DNA from 2 places in the Guptibacillus sedimenti genome. Region 2 is predicted to be linked to the other one. Evidence: riboswitches for the same ligand, from Rfam matches in the RefSeq annotation. Region 2 holds a riboswitch; the other holds the start of a gene.
What was found. A riboswitch is a leader RNA that binds a small molecule or an ion and turns the genes downstream of it on or off. The one in region 2 is predicted to bind thiamine pyrophosphate.

Region 1: another riboswitch for thiamine pyrophosphate. It lies ahead of tenA (thiaminase II); the one in region 2 lies ahead of thiE (thiamine phosphate synthase).

What each region holds. Positions count from the first base shown of each region.
Region 1 covers NZ_JAQQWV010000002.1:766,412-774,066, reverse strand. The annotation lists gene PQ578_RS12310 (DegV family protein) at 1-142, shown strand, start outside; gene PQ578_RS12305 (DUF3941 domain-containing protein) at 223-354, shown strand; gene PQ578_RS12300 (energy-coupling factor transporter transmembrane component T family protein) at 400-1,194, opposite strand; gene PQ578_RS12295 (ABC transporter ATP-binding protein) at 1,172-2,620, opposite strand; gene PQ578_RS12290 (ECF transporter S component) at 2,632-3,210, opposite strand; gene tenA (thiaminase II) at 3,207-3,899, opposite strand; TPP riboswitch at 4,039-4,141, opposite strand; gene PQ578_RS12280 (histidine kinase N-terminal domain-containing protein) at 4,178-5,341, opposite strand; gene PQ578_RS12275 (SDR family oxidoreductase) at 5,485-6,354, shown strand; gene ku (non-homologous end joining protein Ku) at 6,483-7,295, shown strand; gene ligD (non-homologous end-joining DNA ligase) at 7,292-7,655, shown strand, end outside.
Region 2 covers NZ_JAQQWV010000001.1:1,468,160-1,475,814, reverse strand. The annotation lists gene thiD (bifunctional hydroxymethylpyrimidine kinase/phosphomethylpyrimidine kinase) at 1-795, opposite strand, end outside; gene thiO (glycine oxidase ThiO) at 811-1,902, opposite strand; gene PQ578_RS07235 (thiazole synthase) at 1,919-2,680, opposite strand; gene thiS (sulfur carrier protein ThiS) at 2,685-2,882, opposite strand; gene thiE (thiamine phosphate synthase) at 2,879-3,514, opposite strand; TPP riboswitch at 3,624-3,740, opposite strand; gene PQ578_RS07220 (M14 family metallopeptidase) at 3,791-4,978, opposite strand; gene PQ578_RS07215 (LTA synthase family protein) at 5,148-7,016, opposite strand; gene PQ578_RS07210 (ROK family glucokinase) at 7,310-7,655, opposite strand, start outside.

The DNA.
Region 1 (7,655 bases), on a different contig from region 2:
CGATCTTGAAAGTGCCGAAAAGTTAAAAAGTGCGATTCAAGAAACATATGGTAGCGAACGCTTTGTCATTCATGAAGTAGGCGCAACGATCGGTTCTCACTCCGGTCCAGGTACGCTTGCTTTATTTTTCCTAAATAAGTAGCTTCCTTTTACATAGGATGTCGCATTATCGTGTACTCTATAAATGTGCATGGCCATCCTGACAGCAAGGGAGGACTTGAATTGTCATCAACAAAAGATAACAACAAAAAACCTGTTGATAAAAACGCGAAACGAATGTTAAAAAACAGGTTAAAAGAAGAAAACCGTGAAGGCGGTAAACATCAATATTCAAAAGACACCGATCATTTATAAGGCTTTAAAACACGAAGAAACCGGCTAGTTTAACTAGCCGGTTTCTTAATTTCGAACATCTGTTATCTCAAAGTATGGGAACGTATAACCAATCCAATATGATAGACAAAAGCCCGCTATGATATAGAGAACAAAATAAATGTCGACTTTGGAAAAATTCTGTTTGTAATAATACGTTCTCTCTTTATTATTAAACTGCTTTGCTTCCATCGCAACAGCAATCCGATGAGCTCTACGAATGCTTTGTGAAAGAAGCGGGACAGCGTAGAGCATAATGGATTGCGTGACGCGTCGCAACCCTTTTTTCTTTTTCACTCCTCGAATTAATAAAGCGGCCCTAAGCTGCTGGAACTCCTCCACCATAACGGGAAGAATTCGCACAGCTGCCATAAAACTATAAGCAAATCTTGGCGGCACTTTAAGCTGTTGAATGAGAGAATAAAATAGAAAGACAGGTCGCGTCGTAAGCGCAAATAACAGACCTAATAGAGCGAAGTTTAACGCTCGAAATCCAATGTGTAGCCCTCGAAAAAAGCTTTCTTCCGTAATGTGAATTATTCCCCATCTCCACCATGTTGTGGATCCTTGCCCAAAAAACATCATGCTCGATGCACTAGAGAAAAACAATAATAAAAACGGGATAAGCAATAGCGCTATTACGATCCTTCGATGTCCTGTTGCAAACAAAACTAGAATAAACGGTACAAAGGTTAAATTGCTCATCACATTCGGATTATGAACAAACAAGAGAGTGAGAAATAATGAAAGAAAGAAAACCAATTTAAAGGCAGGGTTTAAGCGATGAAGCCAGGTTTCTTCATATTGTAGAGTCCACTGCATGACGTTCCTCCTCTTCCCGACGTTCTAACTCCCTATCTTCGATCAGCTTTCCCTCATGTATGACCCACTCTCTCGTAGCGTAGTTTTGCACAACCATCTCATCATGCGTAACCATTATAATTAGCATACCCTTAGACCTTAATTGTTCAAATAAAGCTAGAAGCTTAAATGTATTGCTGGCATCCTGTCCAAACGTTGGTTCATCTAACAACAAAACAGGTTGATCCCCAAACAATGCCGTCCCCACGCTTAGCCGTCTCTTTTGACCGGTAGAAAGCTGATAAGGATGAAGGTTTTGAACGTGATGTAAATCATAAGCCTCGAGCCAGTTCTTTACTTTTTTTGCTACGTTCCTGTCGTCCATCATTTCAAGTGAGTAAGCTAGCTCGTCATATACGGAATTTGTAATAAACTGAAATTCCGGATTTTGAAAAACAAAAGCAAGCTGCTCTCGCGATGCCTTGATTGTTTTTAATTGCCCTCTTACGCTTTTCGTACCTGTTGTTTTCATGACATTCATCAAACTTAACAGAAATGAACTCTTCCCAGCTCCATTTTTACCTGTAACCACAATCCATTCGCCTTCATGAGCGATTGCATCTGATACTTCAATTTTTGGCGTTTTTCCTCGGTAGCCTTGTAGCTGATGGATGAACATCAGCTGCTGTCCTTTTACATAAGGGGCTGGAAGATTCTTTTCTTTCCTATGTTCATCCCAAACGCCCGGGTACCAGATGCCGTATTCTCTTAGTTTAGGCTTATAAAATGAAAACACACTTTTAGGATCGGCATCAGCAATCTTCTTTCCTTCTGAATCAAATAGCACAATTCGATCAACAAAGTGAATCACTTCATCAATTTTATGTTCCACGATGATCATCGTTTGTTTTTCATTGATTTGTTTTATCGTATTCCATACTTCCGTTGTTCCTTCAGGATCGAGCAATGCTGTTGGTTCATCTAAAAAGATAACATCTGGTTCAAGAGCAAGCATAGAGGCGATGGCGAGACGCTGTTTCATCCCTTGAGAAAGAGAGCTTATTTCAACATGTGGGTCAGAAAAGTAAAGACCCACTTTATTAAGATAGAGACGAATCAACTTCTTCATTTCAGGTTGAGGTACTGCTCGATTCTCAAGAACGAAAGCCATCTCTTCATCTACATAAGGCATGCAAAATTGAGAATCTGGATCTTGAAAGACGACGCCCGAAGACTCAGGGGTTTTCACTTGATCTGCTTTCATCGGAACTGGAACGGCATTCGGAATTAATCCAGATAAAATTTGTAACAGTGTCGACTTGCCACAACCACTCGGTCCAAGAAATAAGACTTTTTCTCCCTCTTTAACTTGAAGTGACAAGTTGTTAAACAATAACGTTTTTGCTCCTGCGTATTTTACACGAAGATTTGATACGCCAACTTTCATGTTACCACCCCTTACTGATCCAACGCCTTGTAATCCTCATCGCTTGCAGGTCTAATTAAGGTTGTGACGCCGGTTTTCTCTAAAGCCTCAACAAGAAAATAAGCAAGAATTCCGGCTATCAAAAAGCCACCTAACAAACGGGCACCGATAAGAAGAAGTAAATTCCAAAGCGCGAGATCCATCACATAGCCATAGGCAGCATCCATGACTAATGAACCTACCGCTGCAGCAATTCCTCCAAGTGCTGCAACAAAAGCGGTGTATCGTTTGTAACCAAATAAAGCAAACATTAATTCCGTTCCTAGTCCTTGTACGATTCCATATAGAAGAACAGATAAACCGTATTCTGACCCAACGAGAAACTCCCCAGATGCAGCAGCAGTTTCTGCTAGTAAAGCGACTCCTGGCTTACGTAAAAGAAGAATCGCAACTGTTCCCGCAATGAACCACATACCGTAAATGACGTCCCCAATATGTAGTCCAAAAGGTTTTAAAATGGTGTAAACCGGTCCCCACAGTTTATAAATAATACCAAACACCAGGGCAATCACAATTGTTATTAAAATATCTGAAAGCTTTAATCGTTTCATACGCGCTCACCTTTTTGTATCGCTACTGGCCACTCTTCCACTTGATAAGCCATTTCCCAAAAACCATATTCCAACTGACAGCTAAGCATGAAATAGTCTTTGATTCGCTCTAACTCTCGTTCTGGTGCCGTTTCAGCCCAGCCGTCCAATATCCCTCTAAGTTGATCGGTAACAGTTTCCATTGATTTCTCTCCGTAAAACGTGATCCAATCATAAAAAGGATGATCTTCTTTAGGATTTACCTCTTCCATTAATCGCTGACCGATCTCAAGATAAGTCCAGGGACATGGCAGTAGCGCTGCAATAATTTCACCTAGTGTTCCGGAATGGGCGGCATCAAGCATATGTCTCGTATAATGGTGTGCAGTCGGCGCAAGTGGATAGCCTTGTAGCTCTTCATAAGAAACCTCAGCGGCGCGACATAGATTGTTATGTGGATGAATCTCACTATGAAGGACGAAAGATATTTGCTCATTGAAAAGTGCCATTTCTTCTCGATCTTCACACTTTGATAACGCAATGCCATAGATTCTTACAAACGTATTCAAATACTCAAAATCCTGCTTTACGTAGTGTACTAATTGTTCCTTCTCTAACTTTCCTTCAGCGATCCCTCTCACAAATGGATGGTTGAAAATCGCCTCAAAAATCGGTGCCGCTTCTTCTCTTAACTGTTTCGTAAATGACATAAAAAACTCCTCTCCGCTTTTCATCCACCTGATGAAGAGGAAAGGAGCTTGAATACCGTTGATCCGTCATTTCTGAAGCAACTCACTTTCAACGTTTTTTCTACGTCAAAAAGCCGCTCCAGAAATGGAGCGGCTGCGGTGGCATCCGTCTCCACTTTCCTCCGCTGGCGTTAACCAGATCAGGTTCAAAGGGTCCAGGCACACCTGTCTCAGTCATTAAAATGACTCCCCTAGTGGATATATAAAAGCTTTACATGTAATCATTTGATACTATTAACCTACTCTTCTTTGACACCTTTGTCAACCATCACTGGAAGCTCGATGACGAAAGTTGTTTGTTCAGGATTGGACGTAACAGATATGACACCCTCATGCTTTTCAATAATTTGTTTGCAAACCGAGAGCCCTAGTCCTGTTCCAAGCCTCTTCGTGCTAATAAACGGTTGAAAGATGCTTTCCACAAGATGCGATGGTATTTGACGTCCATTATTCGAAATTTCTACCGTGATTCTTCCGTGATTTTCTTTTGCCTTCACCTTTATTTTTCGTTTCTCGATGATGTTTTCATTTAACTCTTCAATGGAATTAATCATGATATTAAGAACGACCTGTTTAATTTGCTCTTCCACGCCAAATAACGGAATATCGGCCGAAATGTCGGTATCGACTTCTATATTTGATTCAAGAAGACGTGGATAAAGAATGTCGATTGTGTATCGTAATAAACCACTCAAGTTTAAAGATAGAGGGTGATCATCGATTCCGCGCATTTTCGATAAAAAGAGAAATTGACTTACCTTTTCTTCAAGACTCTTCATTTCACTGTTAAGAATTTCAAAATAATGCTTTCCTGAGGGATGATTCGCTTCACACTCATCTTCAATTAGTTTCAGAAACCCTTTAATTGAAGTTAAGGGATTACGAAACTCATGGGCAAAACTCGCCCCAAGTTGGCCAAGAATGGTTAACCGATCGCTGTGCATTTCTTGAATAAATTTATTTTTATCCTGGATAATATGATCTTTCAACTTCGTATATTCCGTAACCGAATGATAAGAATAAGCGTTAAAGTAATTATTTATGATTTGCAGTCCTTGAGACAATTCATTTCTGTTAAAAGATGACTCATGTAGAACTGAGAGCACAACAGATCGACCGAAGTTAATATTCGCAATAAATTCGCCTATATTAACATTTGCCTCAATGCGTTCATTAGCAATTTTTTTCGTTAGCGTGATGATCCAATTTTCATCCTGCACTCGAATATAGCGTGAAATCAGTTCAACCGTGCGCTTTCCATTTTTTATGATTTCTTCATAGTAAGGATCATCAGGAGAAATTTTTGCCCCCTCCAACCATTTTTCAACAATTTGGGGCTGACTCTCTTCTAAAAACGAAGCGAGCTGTTCTTTAAATTCCGATTCTTTTAAATCAACATTCATGCCTTTCGCCTCACAAACTACATTTAAGTATGCTTCATTTTATCATGTAATGGAAAGGTCATCATTACTTCTCCCACATTAGGTTTAGAAAAGATATTTATTGGTAAACTCTTACATAAGGACAAAGGAAAAGGAGTGCTAACATGCGACCGGATTTTAGACAAACTGAAGGACAACCTGCCCAGCATCAAAATCACCAACCTGGATCTGAAAAACAAATGAATCCCCTCCCCCTTACAGAGGACCAAGACTACAAGGGTTCTGGAAAATTAACAAGTAAAGTTGCCCTCATTACTGGAGGAGATAGCGGAATTGGCGAAGCAGCTGCAATCGCTTATGCAAAGGAAGGTGCTCATGTAGCCATCGTCTACCTGGACGAACATGAAGATGCACAGAATACGAAGAAACAAATAGAAGATGAAGGTACACAGTGCTTGTTATTACCTGGGGACATTGGAGATGAACTCTTTGCGATAAGCGTCATCAAACAGGTGATTGATCACTTCGGACAATTGGATATTTTAATTAACAATGCAGCTGAACAGCACCCTAAGCAGAGCATTGAAGAAATTACAGCCGAGCAACTTGAAAAGACTTTTCGAACGAACGTCTTTTCAATGTTTTACTTAACGAAAGCAGCTCTTCCTCACCTTAAGAAAGGCAGTGCGATTATTAACACCTCTTCCGTTACGGCTTATGAGGGAAATGAACAGCTCATTGACTATTCTAGTACAAAAGGAGCGATTACAACATTCACGAGAAGCCTCGCAAAATCACTTGTAGGTAAAGGAATAAGGGTGAACAGCGTTGCACCTGGTCCCATTTGGACACCGCTCATTCCTTCAACGTTTTCTGCTGAAAAAGTAAAGAACTTTGGAACGAATACACCAATGGGAAGACCGGGTCAGCCCGAGGAATTAGCTGCGGCTTACGTCCTTCTTGGATCGGATGATTCTTCCTATATGACTGGTCAAACTATCCACATTAATGGCGGACAATACGTTACTTCTTAAAAAACCTCCACTGGAGGTTTTTTTGCTACCTGACTGCATTTCTCTCCACCATTTTTTTCTATTATGATTTTTTATTCTTGTGAGAAACTAAGTGAAAAGAATCGGAAAGGGTGAGTGTGTTGCATACGATGTGGAAGGGGGCTATTAGCTTTGGATTGGTTAATATACCTGTTAAGCTTTATGCTGCGACTGAGGATAAGGATATTAAGATGCGCTACCTTCATAAGGAATGTCATACTCCGATCCAATATGAAAAGCGATGCCCAAATTGTGATCGACCGTTAGAATCAGAAGATATTGTGCGGGGTTATGAATACGAAGATGGTAAGTTTGTCATCATGGAAAAGGATGAAATTGAAGCACTGGCCCATGAAAAAAACAAATCAGTCGAAATTGTAGATTTTGTTGAATTAAATGACATTGATCCAATCTATTTCAATCGCTCTTATTTTATCGGCCCAAATGATCACGGGAGTAAACCGTATATGCTGTTAAAACAAGCAATGGAAGAGTCTGGGAGAATTGGGCTCGCTAAAATAACGATACGCTCTAAAGAACACCTTGCAGCTGTGCGAGTATATGACAAAGGTTTGATGCTTGAAACGATGTACTTCCCTGATGAAGTAAGGGAAATCGATAATGTTCCAGATATACCTGAAGAACTAGAAGTTAGCGATAAAGAAAAGAAGTTGGCAAAACAGTTAATCGAGCAACTAACGACAAAATTTAACCCTTCTCAATACAAAGATGAGCGACGTGAAGCGATATTAGCCCTTATTGAAAGCAAAATTTCTGGGAATGAAATAAAAGTTGTGGAAGAAAAACCGAAAAGAAATGTTGCCGATCTGATGGATGCCCTACAAGCAAGCTTAGATACAAGTCCTAAGGCGCCCCCAAAAAAGAAAAAAGCTGCACCAAGGAAAAAGAAGGTCGCTAAATGACTTCAACTTACTTTCCTATGCTCCCTACACTTACCGCTTCAATTCCCGATACAGCAAACTGGTTGTATGAGGTGAAATATGATGGCTATCGTAGTTTCTTATCCTGGGATGGGAATACGATAACGTTAACGAGTCGAAATGGTCACAATTTTAATAAGAAATTTCAACTGTTGCATCACTCGCTTATCAAATTGTTTAAAGAGACTAACATTTCATATTGCATTTTAGATGGTGAAGTGTGTGTGTTAAAAAATAAATATTTCGCAAATTTTGAAGCCCTTCATACCGGTCAAGAAGATAACCTTTCGTTTATGGCGTTTGATCTTATAGAATTAAACAATGATGTCTTTTTATCAACTC
Region 2 (7,655 bases):
AGTTTGTATTTGTCGATAAGCAGCATGGTTTGTTGGCCCAATCCCTTTTCCTATTGGGAGGGCGTGTTTTATAGCAGCCGTAATATATTCTTTTGCAATAGCTACAGCCTCGGGGATCGGCCTCCCCTTAGCAAGCTCAGCTGCAATACAAGCTGAATACGTGCAACCAGTTCCGTGAGTGTGTTTTGTTTCAATACGCTCTGATTCATAATGGTAAAAGCGGTCGTTTACATACAGAACATCCACAGCAGTATTACTCGTCATATGTCCACCTTTAACAAGAACAGCTTTTGCACCACTTGCATGTAGGGCCTTTGCCGCCTCCTCCACACCCTTGATAGAAGTAATAGCTTTACAATTTAGTAATTCAGCTGTTTCAGGAAGATTAGGCGTAATAACAGCCCCTAGCGGAAAAAGCCTTTCTTTCATAGCCAATTTTGCTTCATTTTGCAAAAGAGACGCCCCACCTTTTGCGATCATCACAGGATCAATAACAAGATTTGAGACATTGTAGTCCCTTATCTTTTCCGAAACCGCAAGAATGATTTCACTCGAAAAAAGCATCCCGGTTTTTACTGCGTCCGCCCCAATATCTGAGAGAACAGCATCAAGCTGTGATTGCACCGCTTCGACCGTTTGCGGGAACACATGATGAACGCCTAGCGTGTTCTGAGCTGTAAGTGCTGTAATCGCACTCATTCCAAACACGTTGCGCTCTTGAAACGTTTTTAAATCAGCTTGAATCCCAGCTCCGCCACCACTATCTGAACCAGCAATCGTCAGTGCTTTATACATTAGACCCTCTCCTTATTAGATAGCCTGAAAACGATCAGGACGAAATTGACCAATTGCAACTTGTTGGGGAACTTGATCTATTTCATCCGCTACGATTTTCGCCGTAATTGGGCTTAGTAAAATTCCATTTCGATAATGTCCGGTCGCCACAGTAACCCCCGGTTTCTCAACCAACTTTCCAATAAGCGGAAAACCATCCTGTGTAGCTGGCCTTAACCCTGCCCATTTATGAAATGGGTCCATCTTCTCGAGCACAGGCATCACCTTCTTACTCCACTTTTCGAGACGACCAATCCCATGTTCTGTTACGTTCGTATCAAAATCAGCAATATCCTCTGACGCACCGACCACAACGGAACCATTCGCTTTAGCTACCAAATACCCCTGGCTTGTAAAAACAATGTGGTTTAAAGGTGGAGCTTCATATGCACAAATTTGTCCGCGGATCGGATATACGGGCAATGTGCAACCTAGCTCTTTTTCCCAATACATTGACCAGGCCCCTGCTGCAAGAACAACCTGATCACTGTCAATTCGCTCCTGCTTAGTTACAACAACATTACCTTCCAGCGTTGCATCTCCTACATTTTCGATGACATAAACACCTAGATTACGGCAGGCTTGTAAAAGAGCCGCCACATAGCCAGGGGCATAAATATGAGACTCTTCAGGACACCATAAAGCGGCAACAACATCTCTAGAGAGCCCTGGTTCTTTAACCCTTACTTCTTCAGCACTTAAAATCGTCGATTCAACGTTAAACTTTCTTTGCCATGCCTGTTTTGTTTCAAGAGAAAGAAGGTCGGCTTCATGATAGATACAATACAAACTACCGCTTTCATTGTACTCAAAATCAATATCCGAATGATGTTTGACCTCTTCTTGCCATTCAGGAAAAATCTGCAAGCTCTTTTGGCATAGTCGGAAAAAATCGTCAGGGTCTTCTTCAATTTCAGAATACGGAGCAAGCATTCCTGCTGCTGCACCAGAAGCCTGTCCACCACATTGCTGCGCTTCGACCACAGTAACGTTATGTCCTCTTCTTTGACATTCAAATGCAATGGATAAACCGATCACTCCACCACCAATAATCGTGATTCTAGCCATATCGCCCCCCCCTTTCTTAGCTTTGTATCGGACTACTAGCCGTCGCATACTTCTTTTTAGAAATTCTACCTGCGCTATAGGACAACCTTCCAGCATGAATCGCATGTTTGACAGCCTCTGCCATCATAACGGGGTTTCTCGCTTTAGCTATCGCTGTATTTAACAGCACGCCATCTGCGCCGAGTTCCATTGCCTGTGTAACATCAGCAGCACTTCCAAGGCCAGCATCTACGATCACCGGCACTGTAAGCTTCTCAGTAATCCGTTCAATATTATAAGGATTTAAAATACCTAGACCCGTACCAATGGGAGACCCACCTGGCATCACTGCCGAAGCACCCGCTTCTTGTAATCGATAACAGAGTGCGGGATCATCTGATGTGTACGGCAATACAATAAACCCTTCGTTCGCTAAGATTTCTGTTGCTTTTAGAGTTTCGATTGGATCAGGAATGAGCATCTTTTCATCTTGGCTCACTTCGATCTTAATCCAATCACTTAGTCCAGATGCCTTTGCTAAACGAGCGATTCGAATCGCTTCTTCTGCTGATGTAGCACCTGAAGTATTCGGTAAATATTGAAATGGTTTTTCGATGTGTTGAAGGATCGCATCTTCGTCTGGTGCTGAAAGATTCACTCTTCGAATCGCAAACGTCAAAACTTCCGCTTCAGAAACCTCAATCGCCTTGTTTTGAACATATGGATTCGGGTATCTTCCTGTCCCTAGAAAAAGCCTCGATGATAATTGTTTACCAGCTATTGTTAATTTGTTAGTCATTTACTCAACCTCCACCTACAAAGTGAACAAGCTCAATTTTCATGCCATCTTGTACATTGATATCTTTCCAGTTCGATCGATCAACTATTGTCCCATCTACCTCTGTTACAACCAGACCTTCTTGCAAACCAAAATGCTTCACAACATCCTTCAACGTAACCACATCTAGATCGTGCTCATCGCCATTTATTTGCAATCTCACTTCTCGATCACCTCACTCTTGATCACTTGATGAAATGATTCACATGTTCCTTTCACATCGTCACTTCCTACTACTTCGCTGATCACACAAATCCGTTTCGCCCCCGCACGTAAGACGTCTGAAACATTGTGTAGTTTTATACCCCCAATGGCGACAAATGGAATGGAAATTTCAGAAATCACTTCCTTGATATATTCAGTAGTAACAGGGTCTACCACGTCGCTTTTACTGTTAGTAGGAAAAATTGGACCTGCCCCGATGTAATCAGCTCCTCCCTTTTCTGCAGCACGCGCTTCTTCAATTCGATGAGTTGAGATTCCGATTATTTTACCTGGTCCAATGATTTTTCTTGCCGTTTCTAAAGGCAAATCATCTTGTCCTAAATGAATGCCGTCTGCATCAACAGCTAGAGCGACATCAAGATGATCATTAACGATAAACGGTATACTGTATTTTTTTGTTAACGCTTTTAACTTTAGAGCTTTTTCAAGCACTACTTTTTTTGAATTTGTTTTATCACGTAGCTGAATGATATCCGCTCCACCTCTTATGGCTTCCTCCATTACGTCGACCAAATCTCGATCTGGATGAAATTCCTCTCCTGTAATCACATATAATTGAAACTGCTTCATGACTGGTTCCCTCCATAGCTATGACTTACTTCACATTTCTACAAAATGAGATAAAAGACGTTAGAACGTGAAAAACCCCCATTCCGCGTATGGAATGGGGGTAGTATAAAAACACCGCTACCGACTTCCCTACGCTGGTATCAACCAGATCAGGTTCAAGGGTAAAAGAAATAACGGTTTCTTTTTCTCAGCCTTCCCTAACTTGAAGGCACCCCTAGTCTCAGAAATATGAAATTACTTTTATTATGACAAAAAAGCTCTTAGAGTTCAAGCTCACTACATGTATAGGGTAGACAGAAAGATCCCTATTGTATTTTGATAAATATCGTTAAATTGGCTAACTGGTAAAGGATTCTCTCCTTTCCCGATTTCAACAGTGAAACCAGGTCTTCTAAAATCCTGTATAAACCAATCCTTGTAACCTGCAAAACTATCAACATACCGAATGGGTACATAGCCACTTAAGCGAGAAAATTCTGTTACAAGAATTTCCGACTCAGGGGGTTCAAGCCCTTCAAATCCCCAAAAAATCACTTCACCCTGTGAATGGAATGCTAGCGCTCTGTCAAATTTCTTTCTTCTAGTTAAATCAGCAATTGCAATTGCTTCCGGTTCAGTAAGTGGGGCTTTTCCCGGGTAATTTCTTGGAGATGGCTTTGTTGGTTTACGCTCAGCTTCTACTTCCCATTTGGCCGGGTATTGATTATTTAAATCGACACCTCGAATGTTCGCCTTCCAACGACTAAATTGGTCACTCCCATTATTAATCTCATTTGCAAGAGAACGATACGGTTCCTCTTCAGGTAAACCATTAATGACAAGATCAACTCCATCTGGATTGACCATTGGAACGAGTGACAAAGAAGTGGATTCATAAAGCGGGGGAAGATAGACACCGCTAAGCTGCTGGCTACTTGTTAATTCACGTGCATAATCATCGATAAATTTCATGATTAAAGTTGTCGTTAACCATTCATTTGCGTGGAATGAGCCATTCATGTGAACTTTTTTCGCGCCAGTTCCTACCACTAATTCCGGAATTGGTTTTCCCATTACTGTCTCACCAATTAGACCTCTTTTAATAAATGGGTAGACACCAAGGATTTTGCGGATATCCTTCACAAGCGTCCCATAATCATAAGCTTGGTTTGGGTTTATCAGTGACCAAGTGACACGAATGGGAATATTCACTTTATCACCCGGCTTTAGTGAAAATGGATTTTGATCATTTAACAATAAAACACCGTCTAAAGGTGCACCATACCAACCCGCTATTTTCCATAATGTATCTCCTTGTTTAATCGTATAACTTTTTGTTACATAACCAGGGATCTGCATTTGTTCTCCAACCATCAACTGATCAGGATCTTCAAGATTGTTGCTATCTAAAATCAGGCGTAGCGGTATTTGAAAGACACGACTATATTTCCAAAGGCTGTCCCCACTTTTCACTCTAATTTTCATCATTCACCCTCCCACAAGTCATCTCCCTCTTACAATAATATGACTAGAAGGGTGGCCTATGCTTCGTGAATAAAGCTTTTCTCAAAAGAAGATGTTTATTATCTCCACTTCTATGTTTAGATGCATAGAAAAAAACCACACTTTAAAAGCGTGGTTTTTTTCTTGTGGTTTATTTTACCTCGGCATCTTGCTGCTCTCCATGCTTTCCTAAGAAACGAAGCAGATCGCCGTACACAATTTTATCTGAGTAAGCAAGGTCTGTTTTTGCCTTTTCCATGTATGGTTCACAGGCAGCTTTATCCGTTTCTTCACCGGTGTCCTTATCATAACAAACATTTTTCGTATAAAGGTTATTTTCTGTAATGAAACTTCCATCACGAAGGATCGTGAAATTATCCTGTTCTTCTGCAAACAGATCATTACCAAACTTAATCATATCTTTTGTTTCAATTCCGAGAAGGTGCATGATTGTAGGCTTCAAATCAATTTGTCCACCTACTTGATCCATTACTTCTCCCTCCTGGCCCGGGATATGGATAATAAGAGGAACCTTTTGTAGTTCTGTCGATTCAAATGGTGTGATTTCCTTCCCTAGAAACTCACCCATTGCTTTATTATGGTTCTCAGAGATACCATAGTGATCCCCATACATAACAAAGATTGAATCTTCATATAGTCCTTCTTCTTTCATGCGCTCAAAGAACTTTTTAACAGCTTCATCCTGATAGCGAACCGTTGTGAAAAATCTGTTTACAGTACCATCGTCTGAAGTCCACTCTGGAATATATTCATCTTCTGATTCAAGAGTGAAAGGGAAATGATTCGTAAGGGTAATATATTTAGCATAGTAAGGTTCTGGCATTGTTTCTAAATACTTAATGGATTGATCAAAGAAATATTCATCTTTCAATCCCCATCCGATTGAATTATCGGGTGTGACTGTAAAGTCATTAATATCATAGAACTTATCATATTTAAGGGCATCATACATTACGTCACGATTCCAAAAACTTTTATTATTGGCATGGAAAACGGCATTATAGTAGCCATTTTCACTTAAAATTTCTGGAGACGCATTGTATTCATTTCCTGAGTGCGTAAAGAACACCGCACCGCTCGGTAGTCCATAAAGAGAATTCTCAAGAATAAACTCAGAGTCAGAAGTTTTCCCTTGTGCTGTTTGATGATAGAAATTAGGGAAATAATAACTCTCATCAATAAGATCATTAAGGAAAGGGGTAATTTCTTTTCCATCAACCTCTTCGTTTATCACGAAACTTTGCGTGGACTCTAGAGAGACGAGAATAATGTTTTTGCCTTCTGCTTTACCGAACATTTCAGGGTTTGGTTCAACATGGTTCGCTTTCACATAGTTTTCAATATCAACAATTTCACTACCGTCGGCAAATGCTCGTTGTGCCTTTGCTTTCGATTGTAGAACAGCATCATAAACATGATAGTTGTAAGTACCGATATATTTAATAAGCATTTCACGATCAAACGTCCGAGTTAAGAGTTGAGGACGCTCTGTTTCAGCAAGGCCGACGTTAATAGCGAAAAGGGCGATGGCACTCGCAAATACAATAGCGATTTCTTTTTTCTTGACTGCGTAGGTTTTAGTTTTACGTACAAATAGGTAAGCTGAGAGAAGAATGATATCTATAAATAACAAGAAATCATAACCGCTTACTAGCTCTGCGATACTGTTACCAAGTTCACCCATGTTATTCGTTTGAAAGAGAAGCGGTATCGTAATAAAGTCTGTAAATTCTCGATAGTAGACAACATTTGCAAATAAAATAAATGACCCGACAAAATTAATGATCAGCAATACTCTGTTGCGATACTTAGGTGAGGCAAATAATGCAAAACCGAGGAATAACAAGACAGAACTAATCGGGTTTAACAATAAGATAAACCCTTCCATTTTATTTTCAGGTTCAATGTTAAACGCAAATTCATACACCAAATACGTTTTTAACCACAGCAAAAATGCTACGACTAGAAAAAACGAATACTTATTTTGTAGCTTTTTCATGTTTTCTTAGTACCTCCTTAGTTGGATATAAGGAAAAGCTACCATATCTTTCTACGACCATACATAATCGCTATGATAGTATGTTTTCGAAATTTAATCAACTAACTTTTGTCCTTATTTTAGTATTTCTTTCAACAATTTTTTGATTCTATTTTGTGCGGCCATTAGTAATAACGAATAAGTTGTCCAAAAAGTTTCGTCTGTGCAAAATAATCATAAAAAAAGAAGAGATCAGACTCCACTGATCTCTTCTTTACCCCTATCATGACAGGGATAAACGCGAACAACTAGGACTATTTAACTAATTTAGTTTTAACAAGCCAGGCCCCACCTATAACACCAGCATCATTGCCAAGAGTAGCAATTGCGAAATCTGCGCCTTCTTTTACCCTCGGTAAAGCATATTTTTCAAATTGATGCTTTAATGGTTTCAACAAAGCTTCCCCCGCTTTAGAAACGCCACCTCCAATGACAATCTTAGATGGATTTAAGGCGTTTGCTAAATTAGCAATAGCCAAACCAAGATAGAACGTAACTTTTTCAACTACTTCTTCAGCGTAAGGATCCTCCGCTTCTGCAGCTTCAAAAATGTCACGAGAAGTAAGCTGATTCTGCTCCTTATATGTACGATAAAGAATG